Regions from separate parts of the Nocardiopsis sp. CA-288880 genome, predicted to be linked through region 2. Evidence: riboswitches for the same ligand, from Rfam matches in the RefSeq annotation. Region 2 holds a riboswitch; the other holds the start of a gene.
What was found. A riboswitch is a leader RNA that binds a small molecule or an ion and turns the genes downstream of it on or off. The one in region 2 is predicted to bind S-adenosylmethionine.

Region 1 (9,796 bases), 2.6 Mb from region 2:
GCCCGACTGGTACGAGCACCGGGTCCTCAAGGGGCCGGACATCAACCTCAACCTGCACGTGTTCGGGGAGGGCTGCGAGGAGGTGGAGCGGATGCGCCTCTTCCGGGACCACCTCATCGCCGACGCCGGGGCGCGCGAACGCTACACCGCGGTCAAACGCGAGCTGGCCGAGCGCACCTGGGAGCGCATCCAGGACTACTCCGACGCCAAGACCGCCGTCGTGGAGCAGCTCCTCGACGAGGCGCGGGCGCGGCGGACGGCGTCCCCGGGCGACTGATCCGCGCGGCGCGGGGCGCGAACCCGTGCGGGGCGCCCCGCCGACCCCCTCCGGCAGACCGCGGGGCCCCGGCAGACCGCAGGGCCCAGGCCGGGCCCAGGCAGGGCCCCGGGCCCCGACGACGGGCCCCGGCCGGGGCGGAGGCGCTCAGCGGGCCCCGTCGGGCGTCCGGGCCCCCGGGGGCCCGCGCGGTCCGGCCCGGGGCCGCCGGGACGCGTCCACCGCCCCCGGGCGCTCCCGCGGATGCCGAGCGGCTCGAGCGGGGCCGCTGCCGACGGGACTCCGGGCGGTGGCCCGTGGCACGGACCGACCGTGTCAGTCCAGGGACCGCAGCTGGTCCTGGAACCACCGGCGCGGCGGCAGGGCCACGGCGGCCTCCGCCAGCCCCTCCCGGCGCTTGCGGCGCTCGTCCTCGGGCATCGACAGGGCGCGGTGCAGCGCCTCCGCGGTCTCCAGCGTGTCGTAGGGGTTGACCAGCAGGGCGTGCCGCCCCAGCTCGTCGGCGGCGCCGGCCTCGCGCGAGAGCACCAGCACCGCGTCGTGCTCCGACAGCACCGGCCCCTCCTTGGCCACCAGGTTCATGCCGTCCCGGGTCGGGTTGACCAGCAGGACGTCGGCCATCTGGAACGACGCCAGCGAACGCGGGTAGTCGTCGTTGACCTCCAGCACCAGCGGCGTCCACTCGGGGGTCGCGAACTCCTCGTTGATCTCCTTGGCGGTCCGCAGCACCGCGTCCGTGTACTCGCGGTACTCGGGCACGTCCCCGCGGCTCGGGTAGGCGAACGCCAGGTGCGTCACCCGGCCCCGCCACTCCGGGTGGGAGGTCAGCAGCTCCCGGTACGCCTCCAGCCCGCGCACGATGTTCTTGGACAGCTCGGTGCGGTCCACCCGCACGATGAGCCGGGTGTCGCCGACGGCCTCCCGCAGGGTCGCGCGGCGCTCGGCCACGGCCGGCTCGGCGGCGCTCGCGCGCAGCCCCTCCTCGTCCGCGCCGAGCGCGTGCACGCCCACCCCGACCAGCCGGCCGCCGTACTCCACGGTGCGCCGGGCGAAGTCCACCTCCGCGCGCAGGATCTCCGCGCAGCAGCGCAGGAACGCGTCCGCCCAGCGGGGGCTCAGGAATCCGAGCCGGTCCGCGCCGAGCATGCCCTCCAGCAGCTCGCGGGCGACGTGCCCGGGCAGCATCCGGAAGTACTCCGGCGGCGCCCACGGCGTGTGCGAGAAGTGCGCGATGCGCAGGTCGGGGCGGCGGGTGCGCAGGATGCGCGGCACCAGCGCCAGGTGGTAGTCCTGCACGGCCACGCGGGCGCCGTCCGCGGCGCCGGTGACCAGGGCCTCGGCGAACGCGTTGTTGTAGGCGGTGTAGTCGTCCCACCGCCGCCGGAAGTCCGAGCCGAACGACGGCTTGTTCGGGATGTCGTACAGCATGTGCTGCACGAACCACAGGGTCGAGTTGGCGACCCCGGTGTAGGCGCCCTGGAAGGTCCGCTCGGGGATGTCCAGCATGTGGACCCGCATGCCGCCGAGGTCGTGCGCGCGGTCCAGCCGGGCCCCGGGCGCCTCCTCCGCCGCACGCCTGTCGGCGTCGGACAGGGCGGCGCACACCCAGAGGCTGTCGATCTCCGTGGCGACGGAGATCATGCCGGACACGAGCCCGCCCCCGCCCCGACGCTGTTCCAGAGAACCGTCGTCGGCGGTGGAGAAGGACACCGGTCCCCGGTTGGAGGCGATGAGGATCTGGGCCTTGTCCACGTGGTCGTCCTCTCGAAGGTGCGGATGGGCCGTCGCCGCCGCCTGGGCGGTCGGGCGCGGCCGTCGCGGAAGCGGATCGCACCCTATGTCTCGCCGGTCGACAGCCGCCCCAAACCCCTCGGGGGCCGACGGTGCCGCGCGTCACGCTCCCGAAACAGGGCGCGTGCGCCCCCGGCGCGCCGACCGGCGACGTCTCAGCATGTGAGCGGGTTCGTGTTACCCGGATCACCAGCCGTGGAAAACCGGCCGACGAGTCCGTTACAGTGACCGTGCGGATCCGACAGGACCGCCCACAACTTCATATTGCTCATCCAGAGGGGTGGAGGGACCGGCCCTGCGAAGCCCCGGCAACCATCCCAGCGCGCACTACTCACGAACCCGTGAGGCGGCTGGGGCAGGTGCCAACTCCGGCCTGGGGACAAGGTGTCCGCCAGGGAAGATGAGGGGAGACGCCTCGCCATGGCGATCACTGCCGCCGAACCCACCTCCGTCCGCGCCTTCGGCCCCGGAACCGCGCTCTCCTGTCGCGAATGCGGTCGGCGCTACGAGCTCACTCCCAAGTTCGCCTGCGAGTTCTGCTTCGGCCCCCTCGAGGTGGCCTACGAGTTCGGGGACGTCACCCGCGCCGACATCGAGAGCGGCCCCAACAGCATCTGGCGCTACCGCTCCCTCCTCCCGGTCCCGGACAACGTGGCCGAGCTGCCCAACATGGCCCCCGGCCTGACCCCGCTGGTGAAGGCCGACCGCCTCGCCGCCGAGCTGGGCATCGACTCCCTGTACGTCAAGGACGACTCCGGCAACCCCACGCACTCCTTCAAGGACCGCGTGGTCGCCATCGCGGTCGAGGCGGCGCGCACCTTCGGCTTCACCACCCTGTCCTGCTCCTCCACGGGCAACCTGGCCGGCGCGGTCGGCGCCGCCGCCGCGCGCGCCGGGTTCGACTCCTGCGTGTTCATCCCCGCGGGGCTGGAGGAGGCCAAGGTCGTCATGGCCGCCGTCTACGGGGGCAAGGTCGTCGCCATCGACGGCAACTACGACGACGTCAACCGCTTCTGCTCCGAGCTGATCGGCGACCCGGCCGGCGAGGGCTGGGGGTTCGTCAACGTCAACCTGCGCCCCTACTACGGCGAGGGCTCCAAGACGCTGGCCTACGAGATCGCCGAGCAGCTCGGCTGGCAGCTGCCGGAGCAGATCGTCGTCCCGATCGCCTCCGGCTCCCAGCTCACCAAGATCGACAAGGGCTTCCAGGAGCTGATCAAGCTCGGCCTGGTCGAGGACCGCCCGTACCGGATCTTCGGCGCCCAGGCCACGGGCTGCTCCCCGGTCGCGCAGGCCTGGGAGAAGGGCATCGACGTCATCCAGCCGGTCAAGCCCGACACCATCGCCAAGTCGCTGGCGATCGGCAACCCGGCGGACGGGCCGTACGTGCTCGACATCGCCCAGCGCACGGGCGGCTCCGTGGAGCACGTGGGCGACGACGAGATCGTCGACGCCATCAAGCTCCTCGCCCGCACCGAGGGCGTCTTCGCCGAGACGGCGGGCGGCGTCACCACGGGCGTGCTCCGCAAGCTGGTGCGCGAGGGCCGGCTCGACCCGAAGGCGCGGACCGTGGTGCTCAACACCGGGGACGGGCTCAAGACCCTCAACGCGGTGGACGCCGGCGTGACGGCCACGATCAAGCCGTCCCTGAGCGCGTTCGCCGACGCGGGCCTCGTCTGACCGCCGCTCCGCAAGCACAGTCCGTCCCGGCGGGGCCGTGCGACGGCCCGCCGACCCACAGCAGAAGGAAGAACACCGCCATGAGCGCCAGCGTCCGCGTCCCCACCATCCTGCGCACCTACACCGACGACGCCTCCGAGGTCGAGGCGAAGGGCAGCACCCTCGCCGAGCTCTTGGACGACCTGGAGGCCAACTACCCGGGCATCCGCGCCCGCATCCTCGACGACAGCGGCAAGGTGCGCCGCTTCGTCAACGTGTACGTCGGAGACGAGGACGTGCGCTTCGAGAAGGGCCTCCAGACCGAGATCGCCGACGGCGCCAAGGTCTCCATCATCCCGGCCGTCGCCGGGGGCTGCTGACCGCTCGCCGCGCGCCGTCACGGCGCCGCCCGCCGCCGCCCGCGAGGGGGCGGCCCCGCCCCCGCGCGTCGCGGCGGGCCGGGCCGCCCCCTCGCGGCGTCCCTCCGCCCCGGCGCCCGGTCCGCCCGCCGGGGCGGGAGGCGCGGTGGGCACGGGGGCCGCGCCCGTCCGGCCTCGTATTCTGGGGGCCGGTGGAGACGAGTGGGGACGGCGATGTCGGCGACGAGGCTGCTGGTGCTGGGAGCGGTGCGGATCCACGGGGGGACCCACGGGTACCGGGTGGGCCGCGAGCTCATGTCCTGGGGCGCCAAGGACTGGGCCAACGTCAAGTGGGGCTCCATCTACCACGCGCTGAACAAGCTCACCTCCGAGGGCAGGCTGCGGGAGTTCGTCGCCCCCGGCGACGAGGAGGTGGGCCGCACCTCCTACGCGCTCACCGACGAGGGGGAGGCCGAGCTCCGCCGGCTGATGGGCGAGGCCCTGCGCCACGCCGGAGACGACCACGGCCTGCTGTGCGCCGGGATCACCCTGATGACCTCGCTGCCGCGCGCGGAGGCGGTCGGGCTGCTCGAGGAGCGGCTCGCCGCCCTGGAAGCGGCGTCCCCGGGGCTGGGCGACGCGGCCCGGGCCACGGACGCCGAGTGGGGCAAGCCGCCGCACGTGCGCGAGCTGTTCACGCTGTGGCGGCTCACCACGGACGCCGGCGCCGAGTGGACCCGTCAGCTGATCGCCTCGCTGGAGGCCGGGAAGTACACGATGGCCGACGACAGCCCCCGCGCCTTCGGGCTGCCGCCGGTACGCGACGACGCCTGACCTCCGGCGCCCGGTTCACGGAGCCCGCCCGGTTCCCGGCCGCGTGCGCCCGGCGCCCGCCCGGCCCACGGCCGCGTGCGCCCGCCCGGCCCGCGCGCCCGGCCCGTGCCGTGTCCCCTCCCGTCCGCACGGTCCCCGGGTCCCGGCACGGCGTGCGCCCGCGGGACGGCGCCGGCTCCCGAGCCGCACTCCTCCCCGGCGAGCTTCCCCCGCACCCGCCCCCGTGCCGCATCCCCGTCCCGTGTCGCGTCCCGGCCGCGTGCGCCCGCGGGGCAGCGCGTCGTCCCGTCCGGCGGCACACGCCCGCCTCCCCCTCGCGCTCCCCGCGCACGCCGTCGACGTTTCTGCGGGCCCCGACCAGGGCCGATCCCCGATCCCCTTGTTCAAGTTTGAATATTCGCTTGCGGCGGGGCGGCCCGGGCGTCATATTCAAGTTTGAATAAGGAGGCGGAATGATCCACACGCACCAGCTGACCCGGACGTTCCGGGTCGGCAAGGACGTCGTCGAGGCCGTGCGCGGCGTCGACATCGACGTCGGGGAGGGCGAGATCGTCGCGCTCCTCGGGCCCAACGGGGCCGGGAAGTCGACCACGCTGCGCATGCTCACCACGCTGCTGGAGCCCACCGCGGGGACCGCGACGGTCGCCGGACGCGACATCCGCACCGAGCCCGCCGAGGTGCGCCGCAGGATCGGGTTCGTCGGACAGGGGAACGGGTCCGGCGGCGACCAGCGGGTCGGGGAGGAGCTGCGCACGCAGGGGCTCCTGTACGGGCTCGACCGCCGCACCGCGCGCCGCCGCGCCGACGACCTGCTCGACATGCTCGACCTGGGGGGCGCCTCCGACCGGGAGGCGGGCAAGCTCTCGGGCGGCCAGCGCCGCAGGCTCGACATCGCCATGGGGCTCGTCCACGAGCCCGGCCTGCTCTTCCTGGACGAGCCCTCCACCGGGCTCGACCCGCACAGCCGCGCCAACCTGTGGGAGCACGTCGCCCGGCTGCGCGACCGGCTCGGCACCACCGTCGTGCTCACCACCCACTACCTCGACGAGGCCGACGACGCGGCCGGGAGGGTCCTGGTCATCGACCACGGCCGCGTCATCGCCGACGGCACCGCCGACGAGCTCAAGGGCAAGGTCTCCGGCGACCTGGTCACCTTCTCCGTCCGGTCCGAGGAGGAGGCCCGCACGGGGGCGCGGATCGCCGAACGCGTGCCCTCCGCCGGGGCCGCCGAGGTGGCCGCGGTCCCGGGCCGGGACCCGGAGGTGCGCTTCCGGGTGGAGCGCGGCGACGGAGTCCTGCCCGAACTGCTGCGCACCCTGGACGCGGCCGGGGTCCCGCTGCTCTCCGTGCGGGTGCAGCGGCCGACCCTCGACGACGTGTTCCTGACCCTGACCGGGCGCAGCCTGCGCGAGGAGGAGGCATGAGCGTGAGTGGAACCACGCGGACCGCCGGGCCGGCCCCGGCGCGCGGACCGGGCGTGGCGCGCGACACCTGGACCGTGTTCGTCCGCCAGATGCGCCCGCTGCTGCACCGGCCGCTGCTCCTGGGCTTCGGGATGCTCCAGCCGGTGCTCTACCTGGTGCTGTTCGCGCCCCTGCTCACCGGGCTGGCGGGGGCCGAGGGCGAGAACCCCTGGCAGTGGTTCGTGCCCGGACTGCTGGTCATGCTCGCCCTGTTCACCGCCGGGTTCGCCGGGTTCGGGCTGCTGCCCGAGATGGCCTCCGGCGCGCACGAGCGGATGCTGGCCACCCCGGCGAGCCGGGTGTCGCTGCTGCTCGGGCGGGTGCTGCGGGACGTGGCGACGATGATGGCGCAGATGGTGCTCATCATCGTGCTGGTGATCCCGTTCGGGTTCCGGATCTCCGTGGCGGGCGCGGTGGTCGGACTGCTCCTGCTCGCCGTCCTGGGGATCGGGCTGTCCACCCTGTCGTACCTGACGGCCCTGGCGGTGAAGCAGACGTACGTGTTCGCGCCGGTGCTCCAGACGGTGATCATGCCGCTCATGCTGCTGTCCGGCGTGCTGCTGCCGATGGAGCTGGCGCCGTCCTGGCTGTACGGCCTGTCCCGGATCAACCCGGTGGCCTACGTCGTGGACGCCGAGCGCGCCCTGTTCGCGGGCGACTGGGGCCTGTCGGTCGGGATCGGCTGGGCGGTCGCGGTCGCGCTGGCGGTCGCGGCGCTGGGGTTCGGCTCGCGGGCGATGCGCAGGCTCGGCTCCTGAACCCGTCGGCCTCCGCCGGGCCCCGGTCCGGCGGAGGCCGTTCGCGCAGGCACGGAGGGTGTCGGAGCCTGTCCGCTGAGCGCGGAAATCCGCTCATCACGGGGTGTATGTGCAGGTAGATGCTGGTAGGAGGGGAGGGGAAATCGTGACCACATCGTTTGCACTCTCCATGGCCGAGTGCTAAAAAGGGACCTGGTTAGCACTCGCCTTCCTTGAGTGCTAACCGGATCGAGGCTGCGAGACCGCGGTTCCCGACAGCAGGGTTGTCGGAGCGCTCCGGTCGTCCGTCGCGGGCGCATGCCTCGTCCCATCGCGTATCAGCCCGGTCACGGGAGGACAAGAATCCAATGGCAGCCAAACTGATCGCGTTCGACGAGGAGGCCCGTCGCGGCCTCGAGCGCGGCATGAACCAGCTCGCGGACGCCGTCAAGGTCACGCTCGGCCCGAAGGGCCGCAACGTCGTTCTGGAGAAGAAGTGGGGCGCCCCCACGATCACCAACGACGGTGTCTCCATCGCCAAGGAGATCGAGCTCGAGGACCCCTGGGAGAAGATCGGGGCCGAGCTGGTCAAGGAGGTCGCCAAGAAGACCGACGACGTCGCGGGTGACGGCACCACCACCGCCACCGTGCTCGCCCAGGCCCTCGTCCGCGAGGGGCTGCGCAACGTCGCCGCCGGCGCCAACCCGATCAGCCTCAAGCGCGGCATCGAGGCCGCCGTCTCCCGCATCAACGAGGAGCTCGGCAACCTCTCCAAGGACATCGAGACCAAGGAGCAGATCGCCTCCACCGCCTCGATCTCCGCCGGCGACACGCAGATCGGCGAGACCATCGCCGAGGCGATGGACAAGGTCGGCAAGGAAGGCGTCATCACCGTCGAGGAGGGGCAGACCTTCGGGCTCGAGCTGGAGCTCGCCGAGGGCATGCGCTTCGACAAGGGCTACATCTCGCCCTACTTCGCCACCGACCTCGAGCGCATGGAGACGGTCCTCGAGGACCCCTACATCCTCATCGTCAACTCCAAGATCTCGAACAACAACGAGTTCCTGCCGGTCGTCGAGAAGGTCCTCCAGGCCGGTCGTCCGCTCGTCGTCATCGCCGAGGACCTGGAGGGCGGCGCCCTCCAGACGCTGATCGTCAACAAGATCCGCGGCACCTTCAAGTCCGTCGCCGTCAAGGCCCCGGGCTTCGGTGACCGCCGCAAGGCCCAGCTCGGCGACATCGCCGTGCTGACCGGCGGCCAGGTCATCACCGAGGAGGTCGGCCTCAAGCTGGAGAACACCGAGCTCGACATGCTCGGCCGTGCCCGCAAGGTCGTCGTCACCAAGGACGAGACCACCATCGTGGACGGCGCCGGTGACGCCACCGCGATCGCCGGTCGCGTGAACGAGATCCGCAACGAGATCGAGCGCACCGACTCCGACTACGACCGCGAGAAGCTCCAGGAGCGTCTCGCCCGCCTGGCCGGCGGCGTGGCCGTCATCAAGGCCGGCGCCGCGACCGAGGTGGAGCTCAAGGAGCGCAAGCACCGCATCGAGGACGCCGTCCGCAACGCCAAGGCCGCGGTCGAGGAGGGCATCCTGCCCGGCGGTGGCGTCGCGCTGCTGCAGGCCAGCGTCCCGGCGTTCGCCAAGCTCGACCTCGAGGGCGACGAGGCGATCGGCGCCGACATCGTGCGTCGCGCCATCGCGGAGCCGCTGAAGCAGATCGCCATCAACGCCGGCCTCGAGGGCGGCGTCGTGGCGGAGAAGGTCCGCAACCTGGAGCCCGGTTTCGGCCTCAACGCCGCCACCGGTGAGTACACCGACCTGTTCAAGGACGGCGTCATCGACCCGACCAAGGTCACCCGCTCCGCCCTCCAGAACGCGGCCTCCATCGCCGGTCTGTTCCTGACCACCGAGGCCGTCATCGCCGAGAAGCCGGAGAAGGCGTCGGCTCCCGCCGGCGACCCGACCGGTGGCATGGGCGGCATGGACTTCTAGGACCTCCTGGAGTTCAGGGGTCCGGTACGCGACCTCGCCCGCGACGACCGGGCGGCCCTTCGGGGCCGCCCGGTTTCGCTGTTCCCGGGGCCGGCGCCTCCGGTGACTGCCGGCGCGGGGGCCGCCGGGCGTCGGCACGGGCCCGGAACGGGGCTCCGACCGGGGCTCGGACGGGCCCCGGACGGCTGTAGCCGCGTGTGCGCGCTCAGACAGCCCCGTGCCAGGCGCGCCACAGGTCGGCGTACGAGCCCCCGCGCGCCAGCAGCTCGTCGTGGCTGCCCAGCTCGCTGACGCGGCCGTCCTCCACCACGGCGATCCGGTCGGCGTCGTGCGCCGTGTGGAGCCGGTGCGCGATCGCCACCACGGTCCGCCCCGACAGCACACCGGCCAGGGACCTCTCCAGGTGGCGGGCCGAACCCGGGTCCATCAGCGACGTCGCCTCGTCCAGCACCAGCACCTCCGGGTCGGCCAGCACCACCCGGGCCAGCGCGAGCTGCTGCACGTGGGCCGGGTCCAGCGCGAGGTCGCCCGACCCCACCCGCGTGTCCAGCCCGTCCGGCAGCGACCGGACCCAGGCGTCGGCGTCCACGGCGGCCAGGGCCGACCACAGCCGGTCCCGGTCCACCTCGGCGGCGTCCAGGGCCAGCGCCAGGTTCTCGGCCACGGTGCCCCGGAA
Region 2 (9,796 bases):
CCCCGCTCCGCCCCGCCTCCCGGGGCGCCGTGCGGACCAGGGGGCCCGGAGGGCACGGGTCAGCGGAAGGCGGAGATCCCGGTCACCGCCTGGCCGATGCTGAGCGCGTGGATCTCCTCGGTTCCCTCGTAGGTGGCGACCGTCTCCAGGTTCACCATGTGGCGCATCACCGGGTACTCCAGGGTGATGCCGTTCGCGCCGTGGATTCCGCGCGCGGTGCGCGCGACCCGCTGGGCCGCGGCCACGTTCGCGAACTTGCCGAAGCTCACGTGGTTGTGGTGGCAGTCCCCCCGGTCCTTGAGGCGGCCGATCCGCAGCGCCGTCATGCCCGCGTGGTTGACGTCCACGACCATGTCGGCGAGCTTGCGCTGGGTGAGCTGGAACCCGCCGATCGGCTGCCCGAACTGCTCGCGTGTCGCCGCGTACTCCAGGGCCGCCCCGTAGCAGGCGCGCGCGGCGCCGACGGCGCCCCACACGATGCCGTAGCGGGCCTCGTTCAGGCACGACAGGGGCGCCCCCAGCCCCTTCGACGCGGGCAGCACCGCGTCGGCGGGCAGGCGCACGCCCTCCAGGACGAGTTCGGAGGTGATGGACGCGCGCAGCGACAGCTTCTTGTGGATGACGTTGGCGGAGAACCCGGGGGTGTCGGTGGGCACCACGAACCCGCGGACGCCCTCCCCGGTGGCCGCCCACACCACGGCCACGTCGGCGACGGACCCGTTGGTGATCCACATCTTGGTGCCGTCGAGCACCCAGTCCGTGCCGTCCCTGCGGGCGCGGGTGCGCATGGAGCCCGGGTCGGAGCCGGAGTCGGGCTCGGTCAGCCCGAAGCAGCCGACGGCCTCGCCCGCCGCCATCCTCGGCAGCCACGCGTCCTTCTGCTCCTCGGAGCCGAACTTGTGGATGGCGGCCATGGCCAGCGAGCCCTGCACGGACACGAAACTGCGCAGACCCGAGTCGACGGCCTCCAGTTCGCGGCAGGCCAGCCCGTAGGCCACGGCGCTGGAGCCGCCGCAGCCGTACCCCTCCAGGTGCATGCCCAGGAGCCCGAGGTCCCCGAAGGCCTTGGCGAGCCCGCGCGGGTCGGGCAGGGTGCCGGCGTCGAACCACTCGGCCACGTTCGGCAGCAGTTCTCGCGAGGCGAAGCCACGCACGGCGTCGCGGACGTCCCGCTCGGTGTCGGACAGTTCGGCGTCGAGGGCCAGGAAGTCGTGCGGGTCCGGGGCGGCGGGCCTGCGGGAGTCGCTCATGGGTGGGTGTCCCTTCGTGGTGCGTCGGCCGGTGCGGCCTGGGGCGGGGTTGCGGGGGCGGTCCGGCGGCCGACCGCCGGCACGGGGCCGGGCTCCTGGACGGCCCCGCGTTCGACCATGGCGTCCACGCGCGCCGCGTCCACGCCGAGTTCGGCGAGGATCCGGCGGGAGTGCTGTCCCAGGAGCGGCGGGGCCGTGAGCGGCGGTGGGGCGCTCTCCAGCCGGAACCCCGCCCGGACCTGTTCGATCGGCCCCGCCGCGGGGTGCTCCACGGTGCGCAGGACGTCGTCTCCGGCGGCGTCGGCCGTGCGCAGCGCGTCCAGCACCCCGCGTACCCGCCCCACGGGGACCCCGGCCCCGACCAGCAGGTCCATCCAGTGGTCGGCCGGCTCGGCGCGCAGGACGGCCGACAGCTCCCCCACCAGTTCGTCGCGGTGGGCCACGCGTCCCGGGTTGGTGGCGTAGCGCGGGTCCTCGGCCAGGTCGGGGCGGTCCAGTGCCCGGCACAGCCGCTGGTACAGGGCGTCGTTTCCGGCGGCGACCACGATCTCGGCGTCGGAGGCCGGGAAGACCTGGTAGGGCACGATCGTGGTGTGGGCGTTGCCGACGCGGGCCGGCTCCGCCCCCGTCACGAGCGCCTGCTGTGTGAGGTTGACCAGGCCGGACAGCGTGGAGTTGATCAGCGACGCGCTGACGTTCTCGCCGCGGCCGGTCGCGCGGGCCCTCGTCAGCGCCCCGAGGATGCCGACGGCGGCGTTGAGCCCGGTCAGCACGTCGGTGAGGGCGACCCCCACCTTGCTCGCCGGTCCCTCGGCCGGGCCCGTGGTCGCCATCAGGCCGCTCTCGGCCTGCACGACGATGTCGAACCCGGGGCGGGCGGCCGGCTCGTGCTCCGGGCCGAAGCCGCTCACGGAGCAGTAGACGACGGCGGGGTTGCGCGCGCTCACCGCCTCGTAGCCGAGCCCGAGCCGGTCGATCACGCCGGGGCGGAAGTTCTGGACGACCACGTCGGAGGACGCGCACAGCTCCTGGACGGCGGCCAGGCCCTCGGGGTCCTTCAGGTCCACGGCCAGGCTGCGCTTGTTGCGGTTCACCGACAGGAAGTAGGCGGCCTCGCCGGGGCCCCCGCCCCCGTCGGCGGGGCCCGCCCAGGGCGGGCCCCACGCCCGGGTGTCGTCGCCGCGGCCGGGCTGCTCGACCTTGACCACCTCCGCGCCCATGTCGGCGAGGAGCATGGTGGCGTACGGGCCCGCCAGGACGCGGGAGAGGTCGGCGACGCGCACCCCCGCCAGGGGCAGCGGGGCGGCCGGGTCGGAGGGGTCGGGCGCGGGGTCCGCGCCGGATCGGGTGTCGGTCACGGGGGTGTCACTCCTCGGAGTCGGCGCCGCCGGGCAGCTGGTCGCCCTCCCGCAGCTGGTAGTAGGACTCCAGGCAGCGGCGCAGGGCCGTGGTCAGCGCGGCGCCGGACTGGCCGGCGTACCGCGTCTGCACCCGGCTGACCAGATCGGCGATGTCCTCGGTGACCGAGGCCCCCTCGACCAGGGCGCGGAAGAAGTCCTTGCCCAGGTCGGTGAGCAGGGTGGTGTCCGCGGCGACGATGCGGCCGTCCGCGGTGTCCACGGCGAGGACGACGCCGAGCCGCTGGTACTGGGAATGGCTGGCCACGGAGTCGGGAAGACGGGCGTAGCCGGAGATGAGGACAACCCTGGGGTTGCGGAGAACCTGCTGGATACGGTCGTCGCCGTGCAACGGACACACCTCTCGCTCGCGGGCATGCGAAAACTCCAACGCTCTGGAGTCTCGCGCCTGGAGGGCGGCCGGGGGACACCGGGCGCCCGCAGCGTGAGGGCAGGCACCCCAAGTATGTCCTGACCGGTTCGGCGGCTGTCAAGCGGGGCGCGGCCCGTCCCGTCCCGTTCGCCCCCCTTGCCCCGCGCCCTCCGATGCGGCCGTGCGCCCCGCGCCCGGCCTCCCGTACGGATCGATCCGCCGGTCCTCCCGCGCGGCCGGCCCTTCCGAGCCCCGGTCCCGCCGGTGTGCGGCCCGGGCCGCAGGGGACCCCTGGTTCCTCCCGGGGCGCGTGTGCTAGCCTGCCTCGCAGGTCACGAGTACCAGCGCTAAGCCCCGGCTTGCTGGTCGGCAACCCTCCTTCCGCGGTGGGGTGCCCCGGGTGAGGACCAGGTCCCGACACGACCGTGTCGGACAAGCGCGGACCCCTGTGGTGTAGCCGTGACGGCGCCCCCGCGGGTCCCACGACCCGCAGAAGAGGTGCCCCATGACCGTCGTCAGCCCCATCCACACCGCGCGCTCGTTCCGTTCCGCCGCCCCGTCCGCACACCCCTCGGGCGGCGCCGCCGAGTGCACGGTCGTCGCCTCGGACGAGGGCGTGCCCCTGGTCACCGGTGAGCGCGTGGAGTACGCGAACTTCGACTACGCCGCCAGCGCCCCCTGCCTGACCCCGGTCGCGGACGCCCTGGCCGACGCGCTGCCCTACTACGCGAGCGTGCACCGGGGCGCGGGCCACCACTCCCAGGTGAGCACCGACGCCTACGAGCGGGCCCGCCGCAGCGTCGCCCGCTTCCTCGGGGCCCGCTCGGAACCCGCCGACGCGGTGGTGTTCGTGCGGGGCACCACCGACGCCCTCAACCTCCTGGCCCGCTCCGTGCCGGAGGGCTGCACGGTCGTGGTGTTCGAGACCGAGCACCACGCGGCCCTCCTGCCCTGGGAGCACCCCGCCGCACGCGCCGGGAGAGTGGTCCGCCTGGCGCTGCCCGCCACCCCCGAGGCGGCCGTCGAGGCGGCCCGCACCGCGCTGCGGGAGTCCCCCGAGGGCCCCAGGCTCCTGTGCGTGACCGCCGCCTCCAACGTCACGGGCGAGATCTGGCCGGTCGGGGAACTGGTCGCGGCCGCGCACGCCGAGGGCGCCCGCGTGGTCGTGGACGCCGCCCAGTACGTGCCGCACCTGCCGTTCAGCCTGGAGGAGACCGGCGCCGACTACGTGGCGCTGTCCGCGCACAAGCTCTACGCGCCCTTCGGCTCCGGGGTGCTGGCCGGCCGCGCCGACTGGCTGCGCGAGGCCGCCCCGTACCTGTCCGGGGGCGGCGCCACGCGCCTGGTCACCGAGCACGAGGTGGTGTGGAACGACCTCCCCGCGCGCCACGAGGCGGGCAGCCCCAACGTGCTCGGCGCCGTGGCCCTGGCCGCCGCCTGCGACACCCTCACCCCCGACGTGCAGGGACTCCTGCACATCCGCGAGTCCGCCCTGTTGGAGCGGCTGCGCGCCGGGCTCGCCGACGTGGAGGGCGTCACCGAGCTGACCCTGTGGGGCGACGAGCACCCGAGGGTCGGCATCGTCTCGTTCACGGTGGACGGGCTGCCCGCCGACCTGCTGGCCGCGGCGCTCTCCGCCGAGCACGGCATCGGGGTGCGGGACGGGCTCTTCTGCGCCCACCCGCTCACCCGGCGCCTGCTGCCCGAGGGCCACGCCCAGGCGGTTCGGGCGAGCCTGGGGGTCGGGACGACCCCGGAGCACGTGGACCGGCTCGTCGACGCGATCGCCGACCTGGTCGCCCACGGGCCGGCCTGGGAGTACGCCGACTGCGACGGCCGACTGGCCCCGGTCCCGGACCCGCGCAACGTGCTCTGACGCGGGAGCGGTGCCCGAAAGGAGGCGCCCCGGCGGCCGGCGGGCCGCCGGGGCGCTCCCGTGCCCGGCCCCGCGGGCCCCGGCCCCGCAGCCCCCGGGCGGACGGCCCCGGCGCCGCGATGGTGGTGCTGGCTGTAGCTTCCTTCGGACAGCGCGCAGCATGGTGCGCCGGTACCGGGCTCCGTAGTGTCGTCAGGGACGTGGACGGCCCTTCCCGAGCCACGTCCTCCCCGACGCCGACCTGCGAGGACTCGCCATGCCCGCCCCTTTCCGCACCCCCACGCACACGGCTCCGGGCGGCCGGCCCCCCGCACCGGGCGCCGTGGGCGGCCCCGCCGGGGCCGCGGTCGCCCTCACGGCGGTCCACCGCTCCTACACCGACGGCGACGGCCGCGTGTCCGCCCTGGACGGGGTCACCCTCAGGGTCCCCCGGGGGACCTTCCTCGCCGTCATGGGGCCCTCCGGCTCCGGCAAGAGCACCTTGCTCAACTGCGCCTCCGGCCTGGACCGCGTCACCTCCGGCACGGTCGAGATCGGCGGGAGGGACATCAGCGGCCTCCGGGAACCGGACCTCACCGTCTTCCGCCGCGACCACGTGGGATTCGTCTTCCAGTCCTACAACCTGGTCCCCACCCTCACGGCGGAGGACAACATCACCCTTCCGCTGCGCCTGGCCGGGGTGCGGCCGGACGCCGGGTGGATCGACGAGCTCGTCCGCAGGGTGGGTGTGGCGGACCGGCTGGGACACCGGCCCACGGAGCTGTCCGGCGGCCAGCAGCAGCGGGTCGCCATCGTGCGCGCGCTCGCCGCCCGGCCCGACATCGTCTTCGCGGACGAGCCCACCGGCGCCCTCGACGGCGCCACCGCCGACCGGACCCTGTCCCTGCTCAGGGGGATCGTGGACGACCTCGGCCAGACCGTCGTCATGGTCACCCACGACCCCGCCGCCGCGGCCCGCGCCCACGACACCGCCGTGATGGCCTCGGGGCGCGTCGTGGACCTCCTCCACGCGCCCGCCGCCGCGGACCTCGCCGGACGCCTCGCCTCCCTGGGGGCGGACCGATGACCGGGAAACCCGACGCACGTCCCGCCCCCGGCCGTGGGGGCGACGGTTCCCTGGCCCTGAAGCTGGCCCGGGGCCGCGCCGCGTCCCTGGCCGCGGTCGCCGTCGCGGCCCTGGGCGGGTCCGCGCTCATCACGGTCGGCGGGGTCGTCGCCGACACCGGCGTCCGCTCCGTCCTCCCGGCCGGCCGCCTCGCGGGCGCCGACGTCGTGGTCACGGCGCCCCAGAGCGTGGAGGTGCCCGAGGACCTCGACATCGCCCTCCCCGAACGGGCGCCCGTCCCCGGGACCGTGGTGGACGCGCTGGCCGAGCTGCCCGAGGTCGGCCTGGCCGTCGGCGACGTGGGTTTCCAGGCCGCGGTCCTGGGCGAGGACGGGCCCGTGGCGGGCGCCGATCCGCGCACCGCCGGGCACGGGTGGTCATCGGCCTCCCTGGCGGGAGGGGACGGCCTGACCGGCGAGCCGCCGGGCGCCCCCGGCGAGGTGGTCCTGGACCGCGCCTCGGCGGCGGCGTCGGGCGCGGAGGTCGGCGGGGAGGTCCGCCTCGCGGCAGGAGGCCGGACGGCCGCGTATCGGCTGACCGGCGTCCTGGACACCCCGGCGCCCTTGATCCTCGTGGACGACTCCACCGCCGCGGACCTGGCCGGACGCTCCGAAGGCCCCCGCGAGGGCACCGTCGACCTGGTCGGCCTGCACGCCGCGGAGGGCGTCACCGACGCCGAACTCCGCTCCGCGGTGGAGGCGAGCGCCGTGTTCGGCGAACACGGCCTCGTCGCCCTCGCCGGCGACCGGCGCGGCGACGCGGAGTCGCCGGGGGCGGCGTCCGCACGGTCGGAGCTGGTCGCGATCGCCGCCTCGCTCAGCGGCACCGTCCTGATCGTCGTCGGTTTCACGGTCGCCGGCGCCCTCTCGGTGTCCGTCGCGGCCCAGCGCCGGGACCTCGCCCTCCTGCGAGCGGTCGGCGCCACACCGCGCCAGATCCGCCGCCTCGTCGCCTTCCCCAACCTGATCGCCACCGCCCTGGTCCTGCCCTTCGGGATCGCCGCGGGCTACCTGCTGGGGGACGGTGCGCTCCGGGGCCTGGCCGCACTGGGGATGACGCCCGCGGGCCTGCCCGCCGTCCTCGGGCCCGCGCCCGGTCCGGCCGCCGCGGTCCTGACCCTCCTCGCGGTGTGGGCGGCCTGTGCGGGGGCGGCCCGCCGCACCGCGGGGGCCGCCCCCGTCGACGCCCTCGCCGAGTCCGTCGCCGAACCGCGCGCCCCGGGCCGCGCGCGCACCTGGGCGGGGACCGTCCTGCTGGTGCTCTCGGTGGCCGCGTCGGTGCCCGCGCTGTTCCTGGACGCCACGGAGGCGGTGGCCGGCGCGGCCGTGGCGTCACTGGTGGCGGCGGTCGGCCTGGCCCTGGCGGGACCGGCCCTGGTCCGCCGGGCGAGCGGGATCGCCGTCCGCCTGCTGCCCGCCCGGGTCTCCCCGCTGACCTGGCTCGCCGTGCAGAACCTGCACGGGCACTCCGTCCGGGTGGCCGGCGCGGCGAGCGCCCTGGCCATGACGGTGGCCTTCGCCCTGGGACAGACCTACGCGCAGACCTCGCTCTCGGCCGCGGGCGGCGCCCAGCGCGCGGCCGGGGAGAAGGCCGACCTCGTGGTCACCGCGCCCGGCCTGGGCGGGGTGCCCGCAGACCTCGCGGAGGAGGTCCGCCGGTCGCCCGCGGTGGAGGAGGCCGTCGCGGTCACGCCGACCGCGGTGGTCGGCGACGGCGGCTTCGCCCTGCCCGGGGAGGAGGCCGGGACGACGCACATGGAGGCGGCCGCCCAGGTCGTCGGCCCGGGGGCGCAGCGGGTCCTGGACCTGGACGTGGTGGAGGGGGACCTGGGGAGGCTGTCCGGGAGGACGGTCGCGGTGAGCGCCTCGGCGGCGCGCCACTTCGGCACCGGCCTGGGGGAGACGTTCGCGTTCCGGACCGGCGACGGCGCGCGGGTCGACGCGGAGGTCGTCGCCGTGTATCGCAGGGACCTGGGATACGGGTCGGTCACCCTTCCGTCGGACCTGGCGCGGGGCCACGTCACCGGCGACGTCGACGCACGGCTCCTGGTCCTGGCGGCTCCGGGGCAGGAGGACGAGGCGCGCCGTGTGCTGGAGGCGGCGGCCGAGGACCACCCCGGGGCGGAGGTCGCGGAGGCGGGCGCCGCGGAGGAGGGCGCGCGGGGGCCGGACGCCGGCGCCGTCCTCAACCTGGTCGTCCTGCTGGCACTGGTCGGCTACATGGTGCTGTCGGTCGCCAACCGGCTCGTCGCCCAGACCCTGCAGCGGCAGGGCGAGGTGGACGCCCTGCGGGCGATCGGGACCACACCGGGGCAGACCCGGTCGGTACTGCGCAGGGAGGCCGCGATGATCGCCCTCGGCGCCAACGCAGCCGGGCTCCTGGCCGTGCTGTTCCCGCTCCTCTGCGTGGGCGTGGCCCTGCTCGGGAGGCCCTTCCCCGCAGGTCCGCTCTGGCCGGTGCCCGTGGCGGTCCTGGGCGTGTCGGCCGTGGCCTGGCTGTGCGTGGCGGTGCCCGCCAGGAGGCTGACCACCTCCCCGACGCGTCGTTGAGCGGAGGCGGACGGGCGGGGGAGGGGGCGCGGCGGTGCCGGAAGAGCCGTCGCGCCCCCGGCGTCCGGGGCCTCCGGCGGCGTCCGTCAGGGCTTCCGGCACGGATGTTCCGGAACCTTGCGTCGCACGAGGCAACAAACAGTACAACAGGGCATATTTCACTCCAGGGTGTGCCGGGGATCACTTTCCCAACCTGTAGCATCGGGCCCTGACGGCATGGCGCGACGCCGACGGGCCCGACCGGTCCGCTCCTCGGCGCGTCCTGCCTCCCACGAGCGAACCGGCTGGGGGAGCGTGACCGTGACGGACGTCCGAGGACCCGAGGCAGGCCCGCTCGCGGCCGCGTCCAGGCAGCGGCCACCCGCCCAGGTCCCCGGACGGCGGTCGCGCGTGGTCAGCCTCGACCCGCGCGGGGCCGAACCCCCCGCCTCCCGCCAGGGCGAGGCCACCCGCCTGCACCAGGCCTTCCTCGGCAGGGTCATCGACTACCTGCGCGTCGACGCCGGCGTCCGCCAGTTCGTCGACTGGGGGTGCCCCGTGCCCGGCACGGCCGAGCGCGTGCACGCCGGCGACCCCGGGGCCACCGTCGTCCACCTGGTCCCGCACGGGGCGGCCGGCATGCTCCCCACCGCGGGTGCGGCCGTGCTCTCCGGGGACGGTTCCGGACCCGACGGACTCCTGCGCCGCCTGGGCGCCTCCGGGCTCGTCGACTTCGACGAGCCCGTCGCCGTCCTGATGACCCGCCCCTTCACCGCCGACGACCCGCCCGGCGGCGTCGCGGACCTCCACGCCCTCATGCGCGGCGGCGGCTACCTCGCCCTCGCGTCCCCCGCGCCCCGGGCCGTGGTCGAACGCGCCTTCACCCCCTTCCGCCCTGTTGAACCCGGGGTGGCCGACCTGCGATGGTGGCCCTATCCGGACGAGGACGTCTCCGACAGGGGGACCGGAACCCTGGCGGGGCTCGGCCGCGCGCCGGGGAGCGGAAGGGGGGACCGCCGATGGCGGTGAACTGGACGGGCGAGGTCCTGGCACAGCTCCAGTTCTACTGGGAGTACTCGCTGTGGCCGCGGCTGGAGGGGCTGACCGACGCCGAGTACCACTGGCTCCCGGCGCCCGGGGCCTGGACCGTGCGGGAGGGGGAGGACGGGCGGTACCGGCCGGACTCCGCGGTCCCCGAGCCCGAGCCCCCGCCCGTGACCACCATCGCCTGGCGGCTCGGACACCTCGTCGTGGACGTCCTGGAGAC

Region 1: another riboswitch for S-adenosylmethionine. It lies ahead of thrC (threonine synthase); the one in region 2 lies ahead of ACQPYD_RS24410 (aminotransferase class V-fold PLP-dependent enzyme).

What each region holds. Positions count from the first base shown of each region.
Region 1 covers NZ_CP192105.1:641,447-651,242, forward strand. Annotated here, with positions in the region: gene ACQPYD_RS02930 (GrpB family protein) at 1-277, shown strand, start outside; gene ACQPYD_RS02935 (alpha,alpha-trehalose-phosphate synthase (UDP-forming)) at 593-2,029, opposite strand; SAM riboswitch class I at 2,334-2,475, shown strand; gene thrC (threonine synthase) at 2,489-3,748, shown strand; gene ACQPYD_RS02945 (ubiquitin-like small modifier protein 1) at 3,829-4,107, shown strand; gene ACQPYD_RS02950 (PadR family transcriptional regulator) at 4,321-4,920, shown strand; gene ACQPYD_RS02955 (ATP-binding cassette domain-containing protein) at 5,373-6,344, shown strand; gene ACQPYD_RS02960 (ABC transporter permease) at 6,341-7,141, shown strand; gene groL (chaperonin GroEL) at 7,489-9,120, shown strand; gene ACQPYD_RS02970 (ABC transporter ATP-binding protein) at 9,326-9,796, opposite strand, start outside.
Region 2 covers NZ_CP192105.1:5,632,073-5,641,868, reverse strand. Annotated here, with positions in the region: gene ACQPYD_RS24425 (acyl-CoA dehydrogenase family protein) at 60-1,250, opposite strand; gene ACQPYD_RS24420 (CaiB/BaiF CoA transferase family protein) at 1,247-2,608, opposite strand; gene ACQPYD_RS24415 (DUF3870 domain-containing protein) at 2,616-2,999, opposite strand; SAM riboswitch class IV at 3,351-3,465, shown strand; gene ACQPYD_RS24410 (aminotransferase class V-fold PLP-dependent enzyme) at 3,526-4,896, shown strand; gene ACQPYD_RS24405 (ABC transporter ATP-binding protein) at 5,153-5,962, shown strand; gene ACQPYD_RS24400 (FtsX-like permease family protein) at 5,959-8,550, shown strand; gene ACQPYD_RS24395 (SAM-dependent methyltransferase) at 8,851-9,558, shown strand; gene ACQPYD_RS24390 (DinB family protein) at 9,549-9,796, shown strand, end outside.